Regions from separate parts of the Streptomyces sp. SudanB25_2051 genome, predicted to be linked through region 3. Evidence: riboswitches for the same ligand, from Rfam matches in the RefSeq annotation. Region 3 holds a riboswitch; each other region holds the start of a gene.
The links. A riboswitch is a leader RNA that binds a small molecule or an ion and turns the genes downstream of it on or off. The one in region 3 is predicted to bind cyclic di-AMP.
Positions count from the first base shown of each region.

Region 1 (5,099 bases), 2.5 Mb from region 3:
GCCCGCAGGCCGCGCGGCGGGCGGCCGAGCTGTTCCTGGAAGGCCGCGACATCGGCCTCGGTCGGCTCGGTGCGTTCGGTCTGCGGAGGGGGCGTTTCCATGCCTGCCTTGATCCTGCTCGGTCCCGCTCGGGGCGGTTGGGGGGGGTCGGTGGGTGGTTCGGGACGGGGGCGTGCGGCTACCGGGCGCGCTGGTCGGCGCGGTCCACGCCGTCCCAGACGCCTGAGTACCAGGGCCGGCCGGTGCCGCCCTCGTCGGTGCGCTGCTCCCGCTCCGCGTCCGGGTCGTTCATGATGTACGCCGTCTCGCCCGGCATCACGTAGTGGAGGTGCCGGCGGGCGAGCTGCTTGATGTAGGCGTCGTCCTGGAGGCGGGCCTTCTCGTCGCGGAGCCGTTCGACGCGGGCCGCGGCCTCCTCGGCGAGCCGCTCCTGCTCGGCGATCTCGCCGCGCTGGGACACGTACTGCCGCATCGGGTACGCGAGGGCGACGACCATCGTGCACACGACGAGGGCCAGGAACGCGGCCCGGCCGGTGAGCCGGGAGCGGCGCGCCTGGCGGCGGGTCTGGGAGCGGTAGACGCGGGCGGCGGTCTGCTCGCCCAGCAGCCGCAGCCTCGTCGCGGTCGAGAACCGGTCCCGGTCCTGGCCCATCGGCTCGCCCCTCCTCACGTACGACGTCCCCGGACACGGTACGGGACCGTGGCCGGGGACGTACGCAACCGGGGGCGACGAGGCGTCGGCCCCCGGCGCGTCAGCCGTGCCCGCGCGTCAGCCGCGCGCGGTGCGCGTCAGCGGTGCGCGCGTCAGTCGTTCGCCGGGCGGAAGCGCGGGAACGCGCTGCGGCCGGCGTAGACGGCGGCGTCGTCGAGGATCTCCTCGATGCGCAGCAGCTGGTTGTACTTGGCGACGCGCTCGGAGCGGGCCGGGGCGCCGGTTTTGATCTGGCCGCAGTTGGTGGCGACGGCCAGGTCGGCGATGGTGACGTCCTCGGTCTCGCCGGAGCGGTGGGACATCATGCACTTGAAGCCGTTGCGCTGGGCGAGCTCGACGGCGTCCAGGGTCTCCGTGAGGGAGCCGATCTGGTTGACCTTGACGAGCAGGGCGTTCGCGGCGCCCTCCTCGATGCCGCGGGCGAGGCGCTCCGGGTTGGTGACGAAGAGGTCGTCGCCGACGAGCTGGACCTTCGAGCCGAGCTTCTCGGTGATGGTCTTCCAGCCGTCCCAGTCGTCCTCGAACAGCGGGTCCTCGATGGAGACCAGCGGGTACGAGGCGACGAGCTCCTCGTAGTACTCGGTCATCTCGGCGGCCGTGCGGGACTTGCCCTCGAACTCGTAGGCGCCGTCCTTGTAGAACTCGGACGCGGCGACGTCCAGGGCGAGCGCGATGTCGCGGCCCGGGGTGTAGCCGGCCTGCTTGATCGCCTCCAGGATGAGGTCGAGCGCGGCGCGGTTGGAGTCCAGGTTCGGGGCGAAGCCGCCCTCGTCGCCGAGGCCGGTGGACAGGCCCTTCTCCTTCAGCACCTTCTTGAGGGTGTGGTAGACCTCGGTGCCCCAGCGCAGGGCCTCGGAGAAGGACTCGGCGCCGATCGGCGCGATCATGAACTCCTGGATGTCCACGTTGGAGTCGGCGTGCGAGCCGCCGTTCAGGATGTTCATCATCGGCACCGGCAGCAGGTGCGCGTTCGGGCCGCCGAGGTAGCGGAACAGCGGCAGGTCGGACGCCTCGGAGGCGGCGTGCGCGACGGCGAGGGAGACGCCGAGGATGGCGTTGGCGCCGAGCGAGGACTTGTCCGGGGTGGCGTCCAGGTCGAACATCGCCTGGTCGATCAGCCGCTGCTCGGTGGCGTCGTAGCCGACGAGCTCCGGGCCGATCTGCTCGATGACGGCGAGCACGGCCTTCTCGACACCCTTGCCGAGGTAGCGGTCCTTGTCACCGTCGCGGAGCTCGAGGGCCTCGAACGCTCCGGTGGAGGCACCGGACGGGACGGCAGCACGGCCGGTGCTGCCGTCGTCGAGGCCGACCTCGACCTCGACCGTGGGGTTGCCTCGGGAGTCCAGGATTTCCCGGGCTACGACGACGTCGATGGACGGCACGAGCATCTCCTTCTGGGATGTGACGCGTGGAGTGCAGGGTCTTCACCCTTGCGGCAAGAGCCTAACCGGCTGGGGGGCCGCTGCCCGCTACCGCCCGCCCGCTGGGACGAAAAACCGTACAAGGCGACCCATACCGGGATGAATGGCCATCATCTCTACCGGACGGTAACCGAACTGAGCACCCGTCCACTCATCCGCCATGGGGTTGTTTGCCCCTGTTTGGGAGGGGCGCTGCGACCCCTCGGGAGCCCGCCCGCGCCGGGCCGCAGGACCTCGGCGGCGGTACCGGGAAGGCCGATGCCCCGGACCGCCGCGCACGGGGGGATGCGCGGCGGGCCGGGGCGGCTCGGGGGACGGCCCGCGCGGGCGGCCCGGCCCCGGAGGGCGGGCGGCCCCGGGGGGCGGGCCGGGGGCGGGCCGGCTCAGGGGCGCCGGCCCGGTGGGCGGGTCAGCTCAGGTGGAGCTGCTGGCCCGGGTAGATGAGGTCGGCGTCGGCGACGATGTCCTTGTTCAGGTCGAACAGCTTCTTCCAGCCGCCCTTGACGTCCTTCGCGGCGGCGATGGTGCTGAGCGTGTCGCCGGCCTTGACCTTGTACTCGCCGTCGCCCTTCTCGACCTTCTCGCCGGTCGGGGTGGTGACGGTCTTCGACTCGGCCTTCGGCGCGGCGGCCTTCGGCTGCGCCGTCTCGGCCTTCGGCGCGGTGCGCTGCTCGCTGCGCGTGGTGGGCTGCTCGGCGGTGCGCTCGGGGGCGCCGCCGTACGGGGTGCTGGACAGGCCGACGCCGCAGGACGGCCAGGCGCCCTTGCCCTGGCCCGCGAGGACCTTCTCGGCGATGGCTATCTGCTGGGACTTGCTGGCCTTGTCGGCGGTGGGGGCGTACTGCGTGCCGCCGTACGCGGCCCAGGTGGAGGCCGAGAACTGCAGGCCGCCGTAGTAGCCGTTGCCGGTGTTGATGGACCAGTTGCCGCCGGACTCGCACTGCGCGACGCGGTCCCACTCGGCGGCGGTCGCGGCACTGGCGGACGTGGCGCCCATCAGCGGGGCGGCGACGGCCACACCGGTGATGCCGGCGAACGCGGCGAGACGGACGGCCTTGGACGGGCGACGGTGCTTTCCCTTGCCGGAATTCAGCATGGCGAATCTCCTCACCGACGCCTGCGAGGTGAGCTGTCGGGTTCGGGCCTGGTGAGTGCCCGGCCGCGCGCTGGTGGCGCGCGGCTTCACCCCTAGCCGGTCCGGCCGTCTCTCGACGGCAGGGCCCGGCGCTTACCTTGGGTCCCCCGCTCCTGCCTACGGCGCGTGATGCGTCGACTGTTCCCGTCGTCCGGCGGCAGGATTCGGCGTTACCGGTCGGACGGGGCCCGCGGTGGCGAGCGGTATCGACGGTAAGCACAGACCCATGCGGAGATCAAAGACGGACATCCCGGTCAATCCGCCCCTACGCGCCTGCCCCATAAGGGCGTTTGCGCAGGTAGGGGCGGAAACGGACGGACCGGGCGGCGCAGGGGCGCGAGTTGAGGCAAAGAGACTCTTGTCTCACTTCGAAGAAACGGACATTCCTGCCCGTAACTACCCCTCGTTCGCGCCCAGGTCGAGGCTCTGGCCAGGGAGGATGAGGTCGGGGTCGGTACCCACGGTCTCGCGGTTCGCGTCGTAGAGCGCCGTCCAGCCGCCGGGCAGCTCGTGGCTGTCCGCGATGGTCCAGAGGTTGTCGCCGGGCTGGACGGTGTACGTACCGTCCGGGGCGAGCCCGTCGCCCGTACGTGCCGTTCCGTCACCGCGCGAGGCGTGCCTGCCGGATTCGCGGCTCTCGGCCGGATTGCCCGTTCCGGTGGTCTCGTCGGTTCCGCCCGGAAGCGTCGGGACGGCCCCGGCTTCCTCCTTGGCGGGTTCGCCGCGGTGCTTGCCGGTGCCGGTCGCGGGGGTGCCCGTGCCGTCCTCGGCCGCGGAGGCGTCGCCGGGGGCGGTGGGGTCGGTGGAGGGGGCCGCGGGCGCGGTCGGGGAGGCCGTCGCGTCCGGGGTGGCGGGCGCGGTGGGCTCGCCGGGCAGGCCCGCCGCGCCGGAGCCCGTTGAGCCCTCGGTGCCGGCCGGGGCGTCGTCCGGCGTGGTGGGCTGCTCGTCCGGGGCCGGCTTGGCGGCTTCGCCGCCGGTGCCGGTGTCCGCGGTGGCGTCGGGCGTGGCGTCGGGGGCGGTCTCCGCCGGGGCGGATTCCTCGCCGGCGCCGCCGAGGTTCGCGATGGGCGCGCAGGTCTCCCAGGCGGCGGAGCCCTGGGCGGCGTAGACCTTCTCCGCGACGGCTATCTGCTCGGAGCGGCTGGCGAGGTCGGCGCGCGGCGCGTACGCCGTGCCTCCGTACGCCTGCCAGGTCTCCTGCGACAGCTGGAGGCCGCCGTAGTAGCCGTTGCCGAGGTCGGCACTCCACATGCCACCGGTCTCGCATTCGGCGACGCGGTCCCAGGTGGCGGCGTCGGCGGCGGACGCGGTGCCCGCGCCGAGCAGCGGCAGGGCGATCGCTGATCCGGTCACCCCCGCGGCGACGACGAGGGCGGGAGCTTGACGGGGTCGACGGTGTCGTCCGTTCCCGGAGCGCATGCGTTGGACCTTTCGCGTGACTGCTGAGGTGACGGTGAACGTAGCGGCATTCGAACGCCAGTCACAAGTCGGTGCAGCGGAGATTACGCGAACATCACAGACTTGACGTAGCGTCAGCTTTTTCCGGTGTAAAGGCCACCGGAAGGGTGCGCAGCCCGCGCATGATGAGCCCGCCGCGCCACCGCAGTTCGTCCGGTTCGACGGCGAGGCGCAGGTCGGGCAGGCGGGTCAGGAGGGTGGCCAGCGCGGTCTGCCCCTCCAGCCGCGCGAGGGGCGCGCCGAGGCAGTAGTGGATGCCGTGCCCGTACCCGAGGTGCTGGTTGTCGCGCCGGGCGAGGTCCAGGGTGTCCGGGTCGTCGAACCGCTCCGGGTCCCGGTCCGCCGCCGCGAGGACGACGAGGACGGGGTCGCC
Region 1 is NZ_OZ186787.1:2,540,876-2,545,974, forward strand. Features, by position in the region: gene ACSUPT_RS11210 (DUF501 domain-containing protein) at 1-101, opposite strand, end outside; gene ACSUPT_RS11215 (FtsB family cell division protein) at 179-652, opposite strand; gene eno (phosphopyruvate hydratase) at 805-2,094, opposite strand; gene ACSUPT_RS11225 (transglycosylase family protein) at 2,543-3,229, opposite strand; cyclic di-AMP (ydaO/yuaA leader) riboswitch at 3,233-3,403, opposite strand; gene ACSUPT_RS11230 (transglycosylase family protein) at 3,665-4,687, opposite strand; gene ACSUPT_RS11235 (cytochrome P450 family protein) at 4,782-5,099, opposite strand, start outside.
Region 1: linked by a shared signal. The riboswitch ahead of ACSUPT_RS11225 (transglycosylase family protein) and the one ahead of ACSUPT_RS22725 (M23 family metallopeptidase) in region 3 are both predicted to bind cyclic di-AMP.

Region 2 (5,099 bases), 870 kb from region 3:
GGTTGCGCAGGCCGCGGCCGCAGAAGTGGCGGGCCGGGGTGGCCGTGAGGCGGATGCCGCGCACCTCGGTGGACTCGTTCCAGTCCAGCTCGCGGATCCGGGCGGGGGCCACGCCCCAGTGCTCCAGGTGGGCGCCGACGCCCAGCGGGACGGCGAAGAGGGTGTCCGTGCCGGCGAGGGCCCGGACGGTGGGCAGGTCGAGGTGGTCGTAGTGGTCGTGGGAGATCACGACGACGTCGACCGGGCCGAGCGCGGCCAGGGGCAGCGGGACGGGGTGCAGCCGCTTGGGGCCGGCGAAGGCGAAGGGCGAGCAGCGGTCGCCCCACACGGGGTCGAACAGGACGCGCGCGCCGTCGATCTCGGCGAGCACGCTGGAGTGGCCGGTCCAGGTCAGGCGCAGCCCGGAGGCCGGGGGCCGGGCCAGGTCGGCGGCCGTGGCCGGGTGCAGCGGTATGGTCCGGGCGGGGGCGCGCCGGACGCGCTCCTCCTTGCGGAAGTACGTCTTCGTGAACTCCACCGCCGAGCCGGAGGGGCGGTGGCGGGTGGCGCCGGGGTTGCGGAACGCGCCGTCGGCGAAGTGCGGCGAGCGCCGGATGCGGGCCAGCCGCTCGCCGGCGGGGTCGGCGCCGAAGGCGGCGGGGCGCAGGGCGCGGAGGCGGGCGCGCAGCCGTACGAGGGGGTCGTCGCCGGTCACGGCACCTCCAGGGGCTCGGGTCCCCTCCATTATGAGCGGACGGTACGACAACGCCCGCGCTCCGCGCTCCGTTCCCGCCGGGCCCGGGTCCCCGTCCCGCGCCCTGCGCTCCGGGGACCCGCGCGGCCGCCGCCCCGCCGCTACAGGGGCAGCAGGTCGGGGCGCTTGGCGGAGATGCGGTCGCCGGAGCTCTCGCCCCGCAGCCGGCGGCCGATCCACGGCACGAGGTACTCGCGGGCCCATTGGATGTCGTCGCGCCGGACCTCCAGCGTGCCGCGCGGCGGGAGCGGCGGCCACGGCTGGTCGGGGTCGGCCGGGACCTCCAGGCCGAGGACCTGGGCGGCGCGCAGCGCGACCCGGGTGTGGCCCTCGGGCGACAGGTGGAGCCGGTCCTGGTCCCAGGCGCGGCGGTCCTGCACGGAGCGCAGCGACCACAGGTCGAGTACCGGGCAGCCGTACCGGTCGGCGATGGCGCGCACATGGCCGTTGTACGTGGCGACCTTGCCCCGCAGATGGCGCAGGACCGGCACGCCGCGGGTGTCGAAGCCGGTGGTCACCACGACGGTGCCGATGACGGACCTCAGGTCGGCGACCGCGCGTTCGAAGCGCTCGGCCACGTCGTCGGGGTCGCTGCCGGGTCGGATGATGTCGTTGCCGCCGGCGCAGAACGTCACCAGGTCCGGGGCGAGTTCCTTGGCGCGGGGCACCTGCTCGGCCACGATCTGGTCCAGGAGCCTGCCGCGTACGGCGAGGTTGGCGTACCGGAACTCGTGCTCCTCCGGAAGCCGGTCGGCCAGCAGGACGGCGAGCCGGTCGGCCCAGCCGACGAAGCGGCCGTCCGGGCCCGGGTCGCCGACGCCCTCGGTGAAGCTGTCGCCGATCGCCGTGTACGACCCGATCACGTCGTTCTCCCCCATCGTCGAATCGTCTGCCACGGCCGCACATCATTCACCCCGAGATGTGACCTACGCGACCGTAAGGAGGGGTTGACGGGGCGTGATCTCCGCCACCGCGCGACGGCCCGGCACCCTTTCGGGGGCCGGGCCGTGGCGTTTTGGTGCGTTATGCGTCAGATGCTGACGCCGTGGCCGCGGAGGTAGGCCAGCGGGTCGATGTCCGAGCCGTAGCCGGGGGCGGTGCGGATCTCGAAGTGCAGGTGCGGACCGGAGGAGTTGCCGGTGGAGCCGGACAGGCCGATCTGCTGGCCGCCGCCGACCGACTGGCCGGCGGAGACGGAGAGGGAGGAGAGGTGGGCGTACTGCGAGTAGTTGCCGTCGGCGTGCTTGATGACGACCTCGTTGCCGTACGCGCCGCTCCAGCCGGCGGAGACGACGGTGCCCGGGCCGACGGCCTTGATGCTGGTGCCGGAGGCGGCGGCGAAGTCGACACCGGTGTGGTAGCCGGACGACCACATGGAGCCGGAGGCCCGGTACGGCGTGGTGACACTGGCGGAGACCGGGGCGGTGAAGCCGGAGCCGCTCTGGGCGGGGGCCTGCTCGCGCACGGGGGCCGGGGTCTCGGCGGCCGGCTTCGCCTCGGCGGGGGCCTCGGTCTTGGCGGCGGAACGGGAGGCGCGCTCGCCTCGCGTGTCGTCGGCCTTCGCGGGGCTCTTGGCGGTGTTCTTGGCGCCGAGGGTGAGCTTCATGCCCGGGTGGATGAGGCCCGGGTCGCTGCCGATGACCTCGCGGTTGTCGGCGTACAGCTTCTTCCAGCCGCCCTTGACGTTCTTGTTGTGGGCGATCTTGGCCAGGTAGTCGCCGGCGACGACGGTGTAGACGCGCGGGGCGGCCTTGCCCGCCTCGGCGACGGTCGCGACGGCCGCCGTCTGCGCGGGGGCGGCGGCCGGGGCCGCGGCGGGGGCGGCGGCGTGCGCGCCGGTCGCACCGAGGAGCGGGAGGGCGATGGCGGCGCCACCCGTACCGGCGGCGACGAAACCGCGGGTGAGGGCATGGGACTTGGTACGGCGGTGCTTACCCTTGGCGGGCATGGCGAATTCCTCTCCGGCGCCTGCGAGGTGAGCTGTCGGGTTCGGACTGGAGCTGTCCGGCCGCGCGTCGAGCGCGACTTCACCCCGAGCCGTACGGGAATTCCCGCACGGCGGACTACCTGGTTCCCCCGCTCCTGCCACACGTTGGATGGGTGCGAATTTCCGGGGCGGCGGCAGGATTCGGCGATCCGCCCGGCTGGAACGGGACGGTAAACGAGTGAGGACGACGGGAACAAGCGGATGGTTGCGCGGGCGCATTCACTCCGCGGAATTCACCGGGGAATTGCGGTCACCCTCCGTGGATTACGGATCATGAATTCCCGTGCGGCGCAGGGCTTTTGCGCGGCGCCGTCGGCCACGGTCCGTCACCTTTATGACGCTGCTCACGCGGCGGCGGCCATCTCCCTTGTTTCCAGGGCGCGTTATGACGTAGCAGAGCAATACGGACAGAAGCGACAGAAGCATCTTTAAGTGATCAGCGGCCCAACTCCTCGTCAAGTGGGAGGTAATCGCATCGTGGGTCCTGATGGGGCGCGAGGCGCGGGCGGGCCGGGGCACGGCAGCGGGCCGCCGGAGGGGCGCCCCCGGGGGCCCTGCGCCGGGCGGTGCGGAGGGGCGCACGGGAGCCGGGAGAAGGAGCGGCGTCGCCGGGGTCGGAGAAGGGGCGGTGTCGCCGGGGTGGGAGAAGGGGTGACACGGACGCCGGGAGGAGGGATGGCGCGGGGGCCCAGGGAAGGGGTGACACGGGGGCCCAGGGAAGGGGCGGCGCGGGGGCCCCGAGAAGGGGCGGGGCGACGGAGTGGGGGCGGGCGTCGGGCCACGCCGACCGGGGAAGCGATGTCGTATCGTCGGACCGCCAACCTGTCGGCGGACGTCGCCGACACCGGACACGGAGGAGCCCCCGTGACGCAGCTGCCGCCCTTCCCGTCGACCGCCGAACCGGAGCTGACCGGCGTCCGCAATTTCCGCGACGTGGGCGGGCTGCCGACCGTGGACGGGCGCCGGGTGCGGCCGGGGGTGCTGTTCCGCAGCGGTCACCTGGCGCACGCGACGGAGGAGGACGCGGCGTTCCTCGCGTCCCTCGGGCTGCACACCGTCTTCGACTTCCGCAACGCCGCCGACCAGGCCCTGGAGGGCCCGGACGTGGAGCTCCCGGGCGTCCGGAACGTCAACATCCCGCTGACCGACCCGGCCGACGGCGCCGAGTTCTGGACGATGGTCCGCGACGGCGACCTGGACCAGCTGCGGGAGCTGCTCGGCGACGGCAAGGCGGCGGCCCGCATGCGCGCCGCGTACCGGTCGATCATCGCGGAGCGCACCGCCGAGCACAGCCGGGTCCTGCACGCGCTCGCCGCCGAGAGCGTGCCCGCACTGATGCACTGCGCGGCGGGCAAGGACCGCGCCGGCCTGTCCATAGCGGTGGTCCTGCTCGCGGTCGGCGTGGAGCGCGAGGCGATCGAGGCGGACTACCTGAAGTCGAACGACCCGCACCGCCGGTACAAGGTCCGCCGCGGCGACTCGTCGCCCGCCGGCATGTCCTCCGAGGTCATGGAGCTGCTCAGCCCCCTGTTCGACGCGCGCGCGGAGTACCTGGACACGGCGTACGCGACGATCGAGGAGCGCTGGGGGTCGACCGAGCGGTACCTCGCCGACGGGCTGGGGCTGACCGACGAGACCCGCGAACGGCTGCGCGCCCGTCTCCTCGACGGCTGAGACGGCGGCACGGCCTGAGCCTGCACGGCCTGAGCCGGGCGCGGACGGCCGAGACGCCCGGGGGCGGGCTGAGCCGGGCTACTGGTTCTGCCCGCCCAGCATGAACAGCAGGTACAGGAAGGCCGCGAAGAGATGGCCCGCGACCAGGTAGGCGAACAGCCGTATGACGAGGTTGCGGTTGATCCACCGCTCCTGGGTGCTCGGGATGGGCTTCGGGTTCTCCGGCTCGGGCATGGCGTACCTCTCGGTTCTGCTCAGTGGTGCGCGGCGGGGCCGTCGCCGAGGCACAGGTCGGCGGCGGGGCTCTGCATGAGGGTGTGGACGAAGAGCAGCTCGGCGCCGCTCCGGGTGGCCGCGGCGATGCGGTGCGGGGTGAGCGAGTCGAAGTGGGCGCTGTCGCCCGGATCGAGGACGTGCACGGCGTCGCCGAGCGCCAGCCGCACGCGCCCGGCGAGCACGTAGAGCCACTCCTCGCCCGCGTGGACGCGCACCGCGTCACGCAGCCCCGTGTACGGGACCTCGACGCGCAGCGCCTGCATGGCCCGGCCCGCCGCGCCCGCCTGGTGGTACGTCCAGCCGCCGGCCTCGACCGGTTCGGCGCGGCCCGCCCGGACGACCGGGTCCGTGGCCGGGGCCACCTCGCCCAGCAGCTCCGAGACGGTCGTACCGTAGGTGCGGGCGAGCCCGAGCAGCATCGGCAGCGAC
Region 2 is NZ_OZ186787.1:5,930,882-5,935,980, reverse strand. Features, by position in the region: gene ACSUPT_RS26130 (MBL fold metallo-hydrolase) at 1-694, opposite strand, end outside; gene ACSUPT_RS26125 (SGNH/GDSL hydrolase family protein) at 835-1,611, opposite strand; gene ACSUPT_RS26120 (M23 family metallopeptidase) at 1,764-2,681, opposite strand; cyclic di-AMP (ydaO/yuaA leader) riboswitch at 2,684-2,846, opposite strand; gene ACSUPT_RS26115 (tyrosine-protein phosphatase) at 3,585-4,394, shown strand; gene ACSUPT_RS26110 (DUF6126 family protein) at 4,473-4,652, opposite strand; gene ACSUPT_RS26105 (XRE family transcriptional regulator) at 4,649-5,099, opposite strand, start outside.
Region 2: linked by a shared signal. The riboswitch ahead of ACSUPT_RS26120 (M23 family metallopeptidase) and the one ahead of ACSUPT_RS22725 (M23 family metallopeptidase) in region 3 are both predicted to bind cyclic di-AMP.

Region 3 (5,099 bases):
ACACGCTCCGCGCGGCGCAGCCGGTGCGCGCCGCGCCACCGTTCCACGTGGTGGGCCGTGAGCGTCCTGGCGCGCTCGGCGTCGCCCCGCGCCACGGCGTCGACGATGGCGCCGTGCTCGGCCCACACGTCCGCCGGGCGGGCCGGCTCCTCGACCGCGTACATCCAGGCGATCTTGTGGCGGAGCTGGCCGAGCAGCGCGGTCAGGCCGGGGCTCCCCGACGCCTGGGCGAGCGTCTCGTGGAACCAGTCGCCCAGTGAGCGCAGGTCCTCGCTCCGGCCGCGGCGGGCCCGCTCCTGGCCGAGGCGGACCAGGCCGCGCAGCACCTTCAGATGGGCCTCGGTGCGCCGCTGCGCCGCGCGGGCGGCGCCCAGCGGCTCCAGCAGCACGCGCATCTCCAGCAGGTCGGCGGCGTCCTGCTCGGTCGGCTCGGCGACGCACGCGCCGACATGGCGGCGGGAGACGACGAAGCCCTCGGACTCCAGGGTGCGCAGCGCCTCGCGGACCGGGACGCGCGAGACCCCGTAGCGGCGGGCGAGCTGCTCCTCGGTGAGGCGGCTGCCGCGCGCCAGCACCCCGGAGACGATATCCGCCCGGATCGCCGTGCACACCGAGTGCGCCGGAACGCGCATGACCGACCTCCGAATCGCTCCGCCCGCCGATTTCCACGCGGTTTTTCCGCGCGACACCCATCAGTTCGACGTTGTTCGGTGACTCTATGGCAACGCGGCAGATTTTGAGATACCGGGCGGGAATTCATGGTCGATTCTTGGCCGACGCGGGGAGCCGGAGAACACGCGGACGCGCGAAGGCCCCGGCTCTGGAAGCCGGGGCCTTCGCGGAAGCGGGGTGGGTCAGACGTTGACGCCGCGCGCCCGGAGGTAGGAGACCGGGTCGATGTCGGAGCCGTACTCGGCGGTGGTGCGGGCCTCGAAGTGGAGGTGGGGGCCCGTGGAGTTGCCGGTCGAGCCGGAGACGCCGATCTGCTCGCCGGGCATGACGGTCTGGCCGACCGAGACGCTGACGGAGGCGAGGTGGCCGTACTGCGTGTACGTGCCGTCGTGCATGCGGATCACGACGTTGTTGCCGTACGCGCCGCCCCAGCCGGCCTCGACGACCGTGCCGCGGCCGACGGAGACGACGGTGGAGCCGTACGGGGCGTGGAAGTCGACGCCCGAGTGGCTGCCGGAGGACCACAGCGCGCCGCCCGACTGGTAGCCGGTGGAGACGTACGAGCCGGCCACGGGCAGCTGGAAGGAGTTGAGGCGCTTGCGCTCGGCCTCGCGGGAGGCGCGCTCCTCGGCCGCGCGGGCGGCCTCCAGGCGGGCCTCGGCCTGGCGCTCGGCGGCCATCTCGGCCATGGCCTGGCGCTCGGCGACCTCGGCGGCCAGCTCCTGGGCGGCGGCCTGGTCCTCGACCTGGTCGGCCAGTTCGTAGCCGGCGATGGCCTGGTTGACGCCGGTGTCCTCCAGCGACGCGGCGCGCTCGGCGTCGGCGGCGAACGCCGGGGAGGTGAGGGTTCCGATGACTCCGGAGGTGGCCAGGGCGGCGGCGCCGGCGACGTGGGCGCTCCTGCGGCTCATACGGCTCGGGGCACGGTGCTTCCCGGTGGAACGGGTGAACGCCATGAAGTGGACGTGTCCTTTCCTTCCCTCTCGCCTACCGGGTTAGCTGACGGGTTCGGAGCAGGAAGGTCTCCTACGGACCCCTCCGCGTGGTGCGAAGGCGCCCGATTCACCCCAGGGGACGTGGTGGGTCCCCGGCTCCCCAGGCTCGCGCCTGACGGGGATTCGGCGATCGCTGCCCGATGCCGCGGGTGCGGCGAGTACAGCGGGCGGACAGCGACCAAGACGCTATGCCGCTGATCTTTCAATCACCAAACGGACACGGTTTTTTGTAGCGCACGCCACAGAACAGATCCCCCGCCTCTCCAGCAAATCGGACATAAGTCCGTGAGAAAGGGGAACCCCGCCCTCCGCGTGCGGAGGGCGGGGTTCCCCTTCGTACACCGTGTCAATCAGCCCGTGACGACGGTCACTTCGCCCAGGCCCAGCGCCTCGACGGGCGCCTTGATCTGGCCGGCGTCGCCGACGAGGACGGTGACCAGGCGGTCCGGCGGGAAGGCGTTGACGACGGCCGCCGTCGCCTCCACCGTGCCCGTCGCGTCCAGGCGCCGGTACAGCTGCGCCTGGAAGTCGTCCGGCAGGTGCTGCTCGACCTGGTCGGCGAGCGTGTCCGCGACGGACGCCGCCGTCTCGTACTTGAGGGGCGCCACGCCCACCAGGTTGTGCACGGCGGCGTCGCGCTCGGCGTCGGTGAGGCCCTCGGCCGCGAGGGTGCGCAGCACCTTCCACAGGTCGTCCAGCGCGGGACCGGTGTTGGGCGTGTCGACGGAGCCGCTGATGGCGAGCAGCGACGCGCCCGTGCCGTCCGGCATGGAGCGCAGGACCTGGCCGAAGGCGCGCACGCCGTACGTGTAGCCCTTCTCCTCGCGCAGGACGCGGTCCAGACGGGAGGTCAGCGTGCCGCCGAGGCAGTAGGTGCCGACGACCTGCGCGGGCCACACGCGCTCGTGCCGGTCCGGGCCGATGCGTCCGATGAGCAGCTGCGTCTGCACCGCGCCCGGCCGGTCCACGATGACCACGCGGCCCGTGTCGTCGGCGGTGATGGGCGACGCGGTGCCGGGGCGGGGGGCGTCGCCGGTCCACGCGCCGAGCGTGTCGCGGAGCAGTCCGTCCAGGTCGACACCGGTCAGGTCGCCGACCACGACGGCGGTCGCGGAGGCGGGGCGGACGTGGGCCTCGTAGAAGGCCCGTACGGCCGCGGCGTCGATCCGGGCGACGGTGTCCTCGGTGCCCTGGCGGGGGCGGGACATCCGGGAGGCCGCCGGGAACAGCTCCGCGTAGAGCTGCTTGGCGGCGCGCCGCGCCGGGTTGGCCGTCTCGTGCGGGATCTCGTCGAGGCGGTTGCGGACGAGGCGCTCGATCTCGTCGTCGGCGAACGCCGGTGCGCGCAGGGCGTCGGCGAGCAGGCCGAGGGCCTTGGGCAGCCGCGAGGCGGGCACTTCGAGGGAGACCCGCACGCCGGGGTGGTCCGCGTGCGCGTCCAGCGTGGCGCCGCACCGCTCCAGCTCGGCGGCGAACTCCTCGGCGGTGTGCTTGTCGGTGCCCTCGGACAGGGCGCGCGCCATGATGGTGGCGACGCCGTCGAGGCCGTCCGGCTCGGCGTCGAGCGGGGCGTCGAGGACGATCTCCACGGCGACGACCTGCTGCCCCGGGCGGTGGCAGCGCAGCACCGTCAGGCCGTTGTCGAGGCGGCCGCGCTCGGGGGCGGGGAAGGCCCAGACGCGGGGCGTGCCGGGCTTCGGCTGCGGGTGGAACTCCATGCTGGTCAGAGACACGGCAGCGTCGCTCACTGGTCCGTCCCCTCTTCCTCGTCGCTGTCGGTCTGGTCGCCGTCGTCGGCCTTGGTCGGTTCGTACACGAGGACCGCGCGGTTGTCGGGGCGCAGCTGCCGGGCGGCGATCTCGCGGACCTCGTCGGCGGTGACCTCCAGGACGCGCTCGACGGCGGTGAGGGCGAGCTGCGGGTCGCCGAACAGGACGGCGAAGCGGCACAGTTCGTCGGCGCGGCCGGCGACGGTGCCGAGGCGGTCCAGCCACTCGCGCTCCAGCTGGGCCTGGGCGCGCTCCATCTCCTCGGCCGTGGGGCCCTCGGCGGCGAACCGGGCCAGCTCCTCGTCGACGGCGGACTCGATGTCCGGCACCTCGACGCCGGCGGAGGTCTTCACGTCCAGCCAGCCCATGGAGGGCGCGCCGGCCAGCCGCAGCAGGCCGAAGCCGGCGGCGACGGCGGTGCGGTCGCGCCGCACCAGGCGGTTGTGCAGGCGGGACGACTCGCCGCCGCCGAGGATGGTGAGCGCGATGTCGGCGGCGTCGCACGCGCGCGTGCCGTCGGCGGGCAGGCGGTAGGCGGCCATCAGCGCGCGGGCGGGGACGTCCTCCACGACGACCTCGCGCAGCTGCTCGCCGATGACCTCCGGCAGCGTCCCGTCGCGGGGGGCGGGCTTGCCGTCGTGGGAGGGGATGGAGCCGAAGTACTTCTCGATCCAGGCGAGCGTCTGCTCGGGGTCGATGTCGCCGACGACGGACAGGACGGCGTTGTTCGGCGCGTAGTACGTGCGGAAGAACTCGCGGGCGTCCTCCAGCGTGGCCGCGTCGAGGTCCGCCATGGAGCCGATCGGCGTGTGGTGGTAGGGGTGGCCGTCGGGGAAGACCATGGCGGTCAGCTTCTCGAACGCCGTGCCGTAGGGCACGTTGTCGTAGCGCTGGCGGCGCTCGTTCTTCACGACGTCCCGCTGGTTCTCCATCGACTCGTCGTCCAGGGCGGCGAGGAGGGAGCCCATGCGGTCGGCCTCCAGCCAGAGGGCGAGCTCCAGCTGGTGGGCGGGCATCGTCTCGAAGTAGTTGGTCCGCTCGAAGCTGGTCGTGCCGTTGAGGGAGCCGCCGGCGCCCTGCACCAGCTCGAAGTGGCCGTTGCCCTTGACCTGCTTCGAGCCCTGGAACATCAGGTGCTCGAAGAGGTGGGCGAGGCCGGTGCGGCCCTTGACCTCGTGGCGGGAGCCGACGTCGTACCAGAGGCACACCGCGGCGACCGGGGTCAGGTGGTCCTCCGAGAGCACCACGCGCAGGCCGTTGGCCAGCCGGTGCTCGGTCGCTGTCAGCCCGCCGGAGCCGGCCTGGGCTGTGGCCGTGTGACCCATGGGCATGTACGTCCCTTCGATCGCGTCATGGAAAGTCCTGCCACCCTATGCAAGCGCACACGTGCCCGGCGAAGTTCCCGGGAAGCCGGGACGTCCCTCTTCCGGGTCGCGGTCCGTGCTGTCAGTGGGACGGTCCACAATGGTCGGCGTCAGATCAACCTTGTTGGTGAAGGAGCCGCAGCAGCGATGGCCCGCCGCAGCACGAAGACCCCGCCGCCCGACGACTTCGAGGAGCGGATCCTCGACATCGACGTCGTCGACGAGATGCAGGGCTCCTTCCTCGAGTACGCCTACTCGGTGATCTACTCCCGCGCCCTGCCCGACGCGCGCGACGGCAT
Region 3 is NZ_OZ186787.1:5,063,322-5,068,420, reverse strand. Features, by position in the region: gene ACSUPT_RS22730 (GntR family transcriptional regulator) at 1-632, opposite strand, end outside; gene ACSUPT_RS22725 (M23 family metallopeptidase) at 855-1,628, opposite strand; cyclic di-AMP (ydaO/yuaA leader) riboswitch at 1,642-1,806, opposite strand; gene ACSUPT_RS22720 (M16 family metallopeptidase) at 2,018-3,385, opposite strand; gene ACSUPT_RS22715 (M16 family metallopeptidase) at 3,412-4,761, opposite strand; gene ACSUPT_RS22710 (DNA gyrase/topoisomerase IV subunit A) at 4,948-5,099, shown strand, end outside.

Region 4 (5,099 bases), 4.7 Mb from region 3:
ACGCTGCTCGCCGCCGGACTGGCCGGTGCGGGCGGTGCGGCGGCGCACGCCGCGGAGGGGACCGCCGGGTCGGTCGTCCTCACCACGCCCGGGGTCGCGGCGGGCGGCCAGACCACGCACACGGTGACCGTCGACACGGCGGAGGGCGGGGTGCTGACCCTCGGTTTCGCCACCGCCGACGACCAGCGGCCCTGGGGCTCGCAGGACGAGTGGAGCATCGGCCTGACGGTCGGCGCCCCCGACGGCGCGCCGCAGCCGTGCGCGTACCCGGGAAGCCTGCTGCTCACCGAGCGGGTGCGCTGCGAACTCCCCGCCGGCACGCACACGCTGGCGTACCGGGTGGCCGCGTCCGCGTCGGTGCCGTCCTGGCACGTCGCCGTGGACGCCCGCTTCACCCCGGCGTCCGGCACGGGCGGCGCGACGGCCGCCGGGCGGTTCGACGTGGCCGGGGTGAGCGCGGTGCCGATGGACTGGGAGGTCCTCGCCCGCGACCGGCAGGGCGCCGTACGGGCGTACAGCTACTACCGGGGCGAGGGCTCCCCGCTGGACCGCGAGTGGGGCGAGAGCCTGGGCGTGGACTGGGGGGCGTACGACCGCCTCACCAAGCTCGCGCCGATCGACGTGCGGGGCCGCGGCGGTGACGTGGTGACCAGGGACGCGTCCGGGGTGCTCTGGTACCACCGGCTCGCGGGCGGCGGGCGGACCGCGTTCGAGGCGCCGGCGCGGGTCGGCTCCGGCTGGGGTGTGTACCGCTCGATCCGGGGCGCCGGAGACCTGACCGGAGACGGCCGCCACGACCTGATCGCCGTGGACGGTTCGGGCGTGCTGTGGCTGTACCTGGGCACGGGCGACCCGGCGCGGCCCTTCGAGGCGCGGCGCCAGGCCGGCACCGGCTGGGGCGTCTACACCTCGCTGACCGGCGGTCTCGACATCACCGGCGACCGGAAGGCCGATCTGATCGCCCGTGACGCCGCCGGCGGCCTGTGGCTGTACCGCGGCACCGGCGACGCGGCGGCCCCCCTCCACGCGCGTGCGCAGATCGGCACGGGCTGGAACATCTACGACACGCTGATCGCGTACGGCGATGTCACCGCGGACGGCAACCCGGAGCTGCTGGCGCGTGACACGGCCGGTGTCGTCTGGCAGTACACGGGCACCGGCGACGCGTCGGCGCCTTTCCGGGCGCGTGTGCGGGTCGCCTCGTACTGGGACGGCTTCGACGCCGTCCTCTGACGCCGGGGCGCGGTGAGCGGGGCGGTCCGCCGGATCAGGCGGACCGCCCCGTCGTCTCACTGGGCCGTTCCGGGCTCACCGGGCCGTTCCGGGCGCGGCCGTCACGGCCGTCCCCGGGCGGGGCCGTCCTCGCGGCGCGGCGCCGCTCAGGCGGTCAGCGGGCGGAAGTGGCGGGCGAGGGCCCAGGCGGCGATGCGCTGGCCCGTCGCGGTGCCGACCTCGTTCGCCGTACGGGTGTGGATGCCGCCCCACATGCGGGCGCCCTCGACGTCACTCGTGTAGTGGTCGGGAACGTGGTAGTGGCGGGTCTTCTTCATCATGACCGACGTGACGCGCAGGTCCAGGTCGGGGCGGTCCGACAGGGTCGTCAGCGTCCGCACCAGGGCGCCCGCGGTCGTGGTGTGCCCGCTGAGGTAGTCGGGGTGCGAGGGGGTGACGAGGAAGGGCTCCCACGCGGGGTCGGCCTCCGTCAGCGGGTTGCCGTCGTTCTCCGCCTCGCGGATCGCGGTGACGGGGCGCCAGGAGCCGTAGTGCAGCTTGGCGTCCCACGCGGCGATGGCGGCGTCCACCTGGACGGTGTTGACGGCGGCGAAGAGGCGGGCCGTGTCGACCAGGTCGAGGCCGTGCCGCTCGGCACGGTCGGCCAGGGCGCCCTGCAGGTCCACGGTGGTGAAGAAGCGCGCCGTCTCCGTCTGCTCCGCGGTGCGCACGGTGCTCGTCTTCGCGCCCACCGCCTTCACCTCGATCAGGTCGGCGGCATAGCGGGCGGACGTCAGCGCGGGAGGCGCCGCGGGCCGGAAGTGGTCGGGCCGCTCGATGAGCATCGGGCGCAGACGCCCCAGCCACGAACTGGTGAACGGCTGCTGCGCGGGCGGCGTGGGCCGCCACACCCCGAGGGCCGGCGAGGTGGTGAAGGGGACCTGGGCGCCGAAGCCGTCGTCCTTGCGCAGCGCGACCATGTGGGCCGCCGCGCGGCGGCCGAACTCCACGCCGGCCTTCTCGGCGGGCCCGTCCGGCACCTCGGCGAGCGAGGCGGCGTAGGCGCTCTCCAGCTTCGGCTCGGCCTGGGGGAAGTAGTGGAGCAGCACGTCGTGGGCGGCGGTCGCGGCGGCGGCCACGGAGGACGCCGAACCGGGCCCCCGCTCGCTCCAGCGGTACGGCTCGTAGCGGCCCTCGATGCCGACGACCGCGTTGTACATGCCCGCCGAGACGACGGCGTGCCAGACGGACGTCTCCGACGAGTTCGACTTGCCTTCCGGGTCGACGACCTCGCCCGTGAGCCGGGCCCAGTCGGCGATGACGGCGCCGGGCGCCGAGACGGCGGGTTCCGCCTGTGCGACGGACGCCGGGACCGCGGCGGCGGTGGCGGTCAGCCCCAGCAGCGCGGCTGCGGCGAGGAGGGTCCGGCGCGGTGACATCCTCAGTGGTGTTTTATGCACGATTTCGCCCCTGTTTGGTCAGTTTGCGACATCCTCACCCTCGCGGCCGGGGCGGGAACCGCAACCGCTGCCGGCGGGTCGCGCGCCCGTCCGGGCGCCGGGTCCACCCGAACGGAGGCGACTCCGGACCTATGTCTGATTTGGGGTGTTTGTGAGATTTGCCGACTGGTGGTCAATTGGCGCAATTTTGCGGTGTGGTGAGGGCAACGCCACCGCCGCCCGTAATCCGTGATGTCGGTCACGGCGGTCCGGAGGGGAAATCGCGCGTACGCCGCGCGGTGGTACGGAATTTCGCCGCCACCGGCCCCGGAAATGGATCTTCGCGGGAAATTCCCGGCCTTGTTCCGCCCCGCGGATGTCGTTTACGGTCACCGTCATTCCGGAGGGAACGCCGAATCCTGCCGCCTTCCGGGCTCCAGCACTCACACATTCACGCTCGGCAGGAGCGGGGGAACCAGGTAAGCCGCCGTTCCGGTCATCCGGAACGGCTTGGGGTGAAGTCGCGGGCGACCGCGGCCGGGCATCTCCAGCCCGAACCCGACAGCTCACCTCGCAGGCGTCGGAGAGGAAACGCCCCATGCCCGCACAGGGTAAGCACCGTCGCCCCAAGAGCAGCCGCCTCAGCCGTGGACTCGTCGTCGCGAGCACCGGCGGAGCCGCCCTCGCCCTGCCCCTGACCGGCGCGGCCACCGCCTCCGCCGCCCCGAGCGCGGCCCCCGCCGCGATCTCCGTCGCCGCCCAGGCGCCCGCCGCGGCGCCCGCCGCCGTCAAGGCCGCCAAGACCGTCACGCACACCGTGGTCGCCGGCGACACCCTTTCCGGCATCGCCGCCGAGCACTCCCTGAGCGGCGGCTGGAAGAAGCTCTACGCGGACAACAAGAACGCCATCGGTGACAACCCGTCACTCATCCGTCCGGGTCTGAAGCTCACCGTCGGCGCCAAGGCCCCGGCCGCGGCGAAGGCCGCCGCCGAGCGTTCCACGGCCGTCCGCGCCGACCGTTCCGCCGCCCGCACCGCCGTCGTCCAGACCGCCGTGAAGTCCTATGCCGACAACCTCGACGGCTGGATCAAGGAATCGCTGGACATCATGGCCCAGCGCGGAATTCCCGGCACTTACGAGGGAATTCACCGCAACATCATGCGCGAGTCCTCCGGAAATCCGCTCGCGATCAACAACTGGGACTCGAACGCCGCCGCCGGTACGCCCTCCAAGGGCCTCCTCCAGGTGATCGACCCCACGTTCCGCGCCTACCACGTGCCCGGTACGCCGTTCGACCCGTACGACCCGGTCGCCAACATCACGGCCGCGTGCAACTACGCCGCCGACCGGTACGGCTCCATCGACAACGTCAACGGCCCGTACTGACCCCGACCGCCCGCGGGGCACCCGACGCGCCGACCGACCGGCCCGCCGGGTGCCCCGCGGGCGCCGCGGCCTCCCCGGCGATACGGCCCCGCCGGGGGAGCGGGGCCGTACCACCGGGGACCGGCACGGCCCCGCCGGCCGGCGCGCCCCTGCCGTGGCACCGGCTCCGCCGGGCGCCCGCAGCGGTGCCGCGCCCCTCAGCCGTAGAGCGCCGGGCGCTCCACCAGCTCCACCTCCACGCGCCGCCCCTCCGCGCGCGAGCGCAGGCCCGCCTCGCAGACGGCCGCCGCCGCGTACCCGTCCCAGCAGCCGGGCCCGGTCACCTCACCGCGCAGCGCCGCGTCCACCCAGGCCCGCACCTGCCGGTCGTACGCGTCCTCGAACCGCTCCTCGAAGCCGGGCGCGATCGGGCCGCCCCACCGGCCGCCCGTGTTGACCAGCATCCCGTGCGCCTCGCCGATCCGCGCGGTGCCGTTCTCGCACACCGCCTCGGCCTGCACCTGGTACCCGAAGCGGCAGTTGACGTAGATCTCCACATCCGCGAGCGCCCCGCCGTCCGTCTCGAACACCACGAACTGCGGGTCGTCCACGCCTTCCGGGGCGTTCCCCGACGGCCTCGGCCGCATCACCGTCACCGCGGTGATCTCCTGGCCCAGCAGCCATCGCGTGGCGTCCATCTCGTGGACCACCGAGTCCGCCAGCAGCATCTCCCCGGTGAACCAGGGCGGCGACGCGGCGTTGCGGTGCCGCTGGTGCAGCATCAGCGGCCGCCCGAGACCGCCGCCGTCCAGCAGCGCCTTCAGCCGCGTGTACTCCGTGTCGTACCGGCGCATGAACCCCACCTGCACCAGCCGCCTCCCCAGGCGCTCCTCCGCCCGCATCACGCGCAGCGCGGACGCGGCGTCCGGGGTGAGCGGCTTCTCGCACAGCACCGGCAGGCCCCGCCCCAGCGCCTCGATCAGCGCCGCCTCGTGCGCCGCGCCCGGAGAGGCGACCAGCACGGCGTCCACGCCGGGCGCGCCGATCGCGGCGGCCGGGTCCGTGTACGCCGTACAGCCCTC
Region 4 is NZ_OZ186787.1:411,234-416,332, reverse strand. Features, by position in the region: gene ACSUPT_RS01835 (FG-GAP repeat domain-containing protein) at 1-1,233, shown strand, start outside; gene ACSUPT_RS01830 (vanadium-dependent haloperoxidase) at 1,380-2,651, opposite strand; cyclic di-AMP (ydaO/yuaA leader) riboswitch at 3,086-3,246, shown strand; gene ACSUPT_RS01825 (transglycosylase SLT domain-containing protein) at 3,250-4,038, shown strand; gene ACSUPT_RS01820 (Gfo/Idh/MocA family protein) at 4,236-5,099, opposite strand, start outside.
Region 4: linked by a shared signal. The riboswitch ahead of ACSUPT_RS01825 (transglycosylase SLT domain-containing protein) and the one ahead of ACSUPT_RS22725 (M23 family metallopeptidase) in region 3 are both predicted to bind cyclic di-AMP.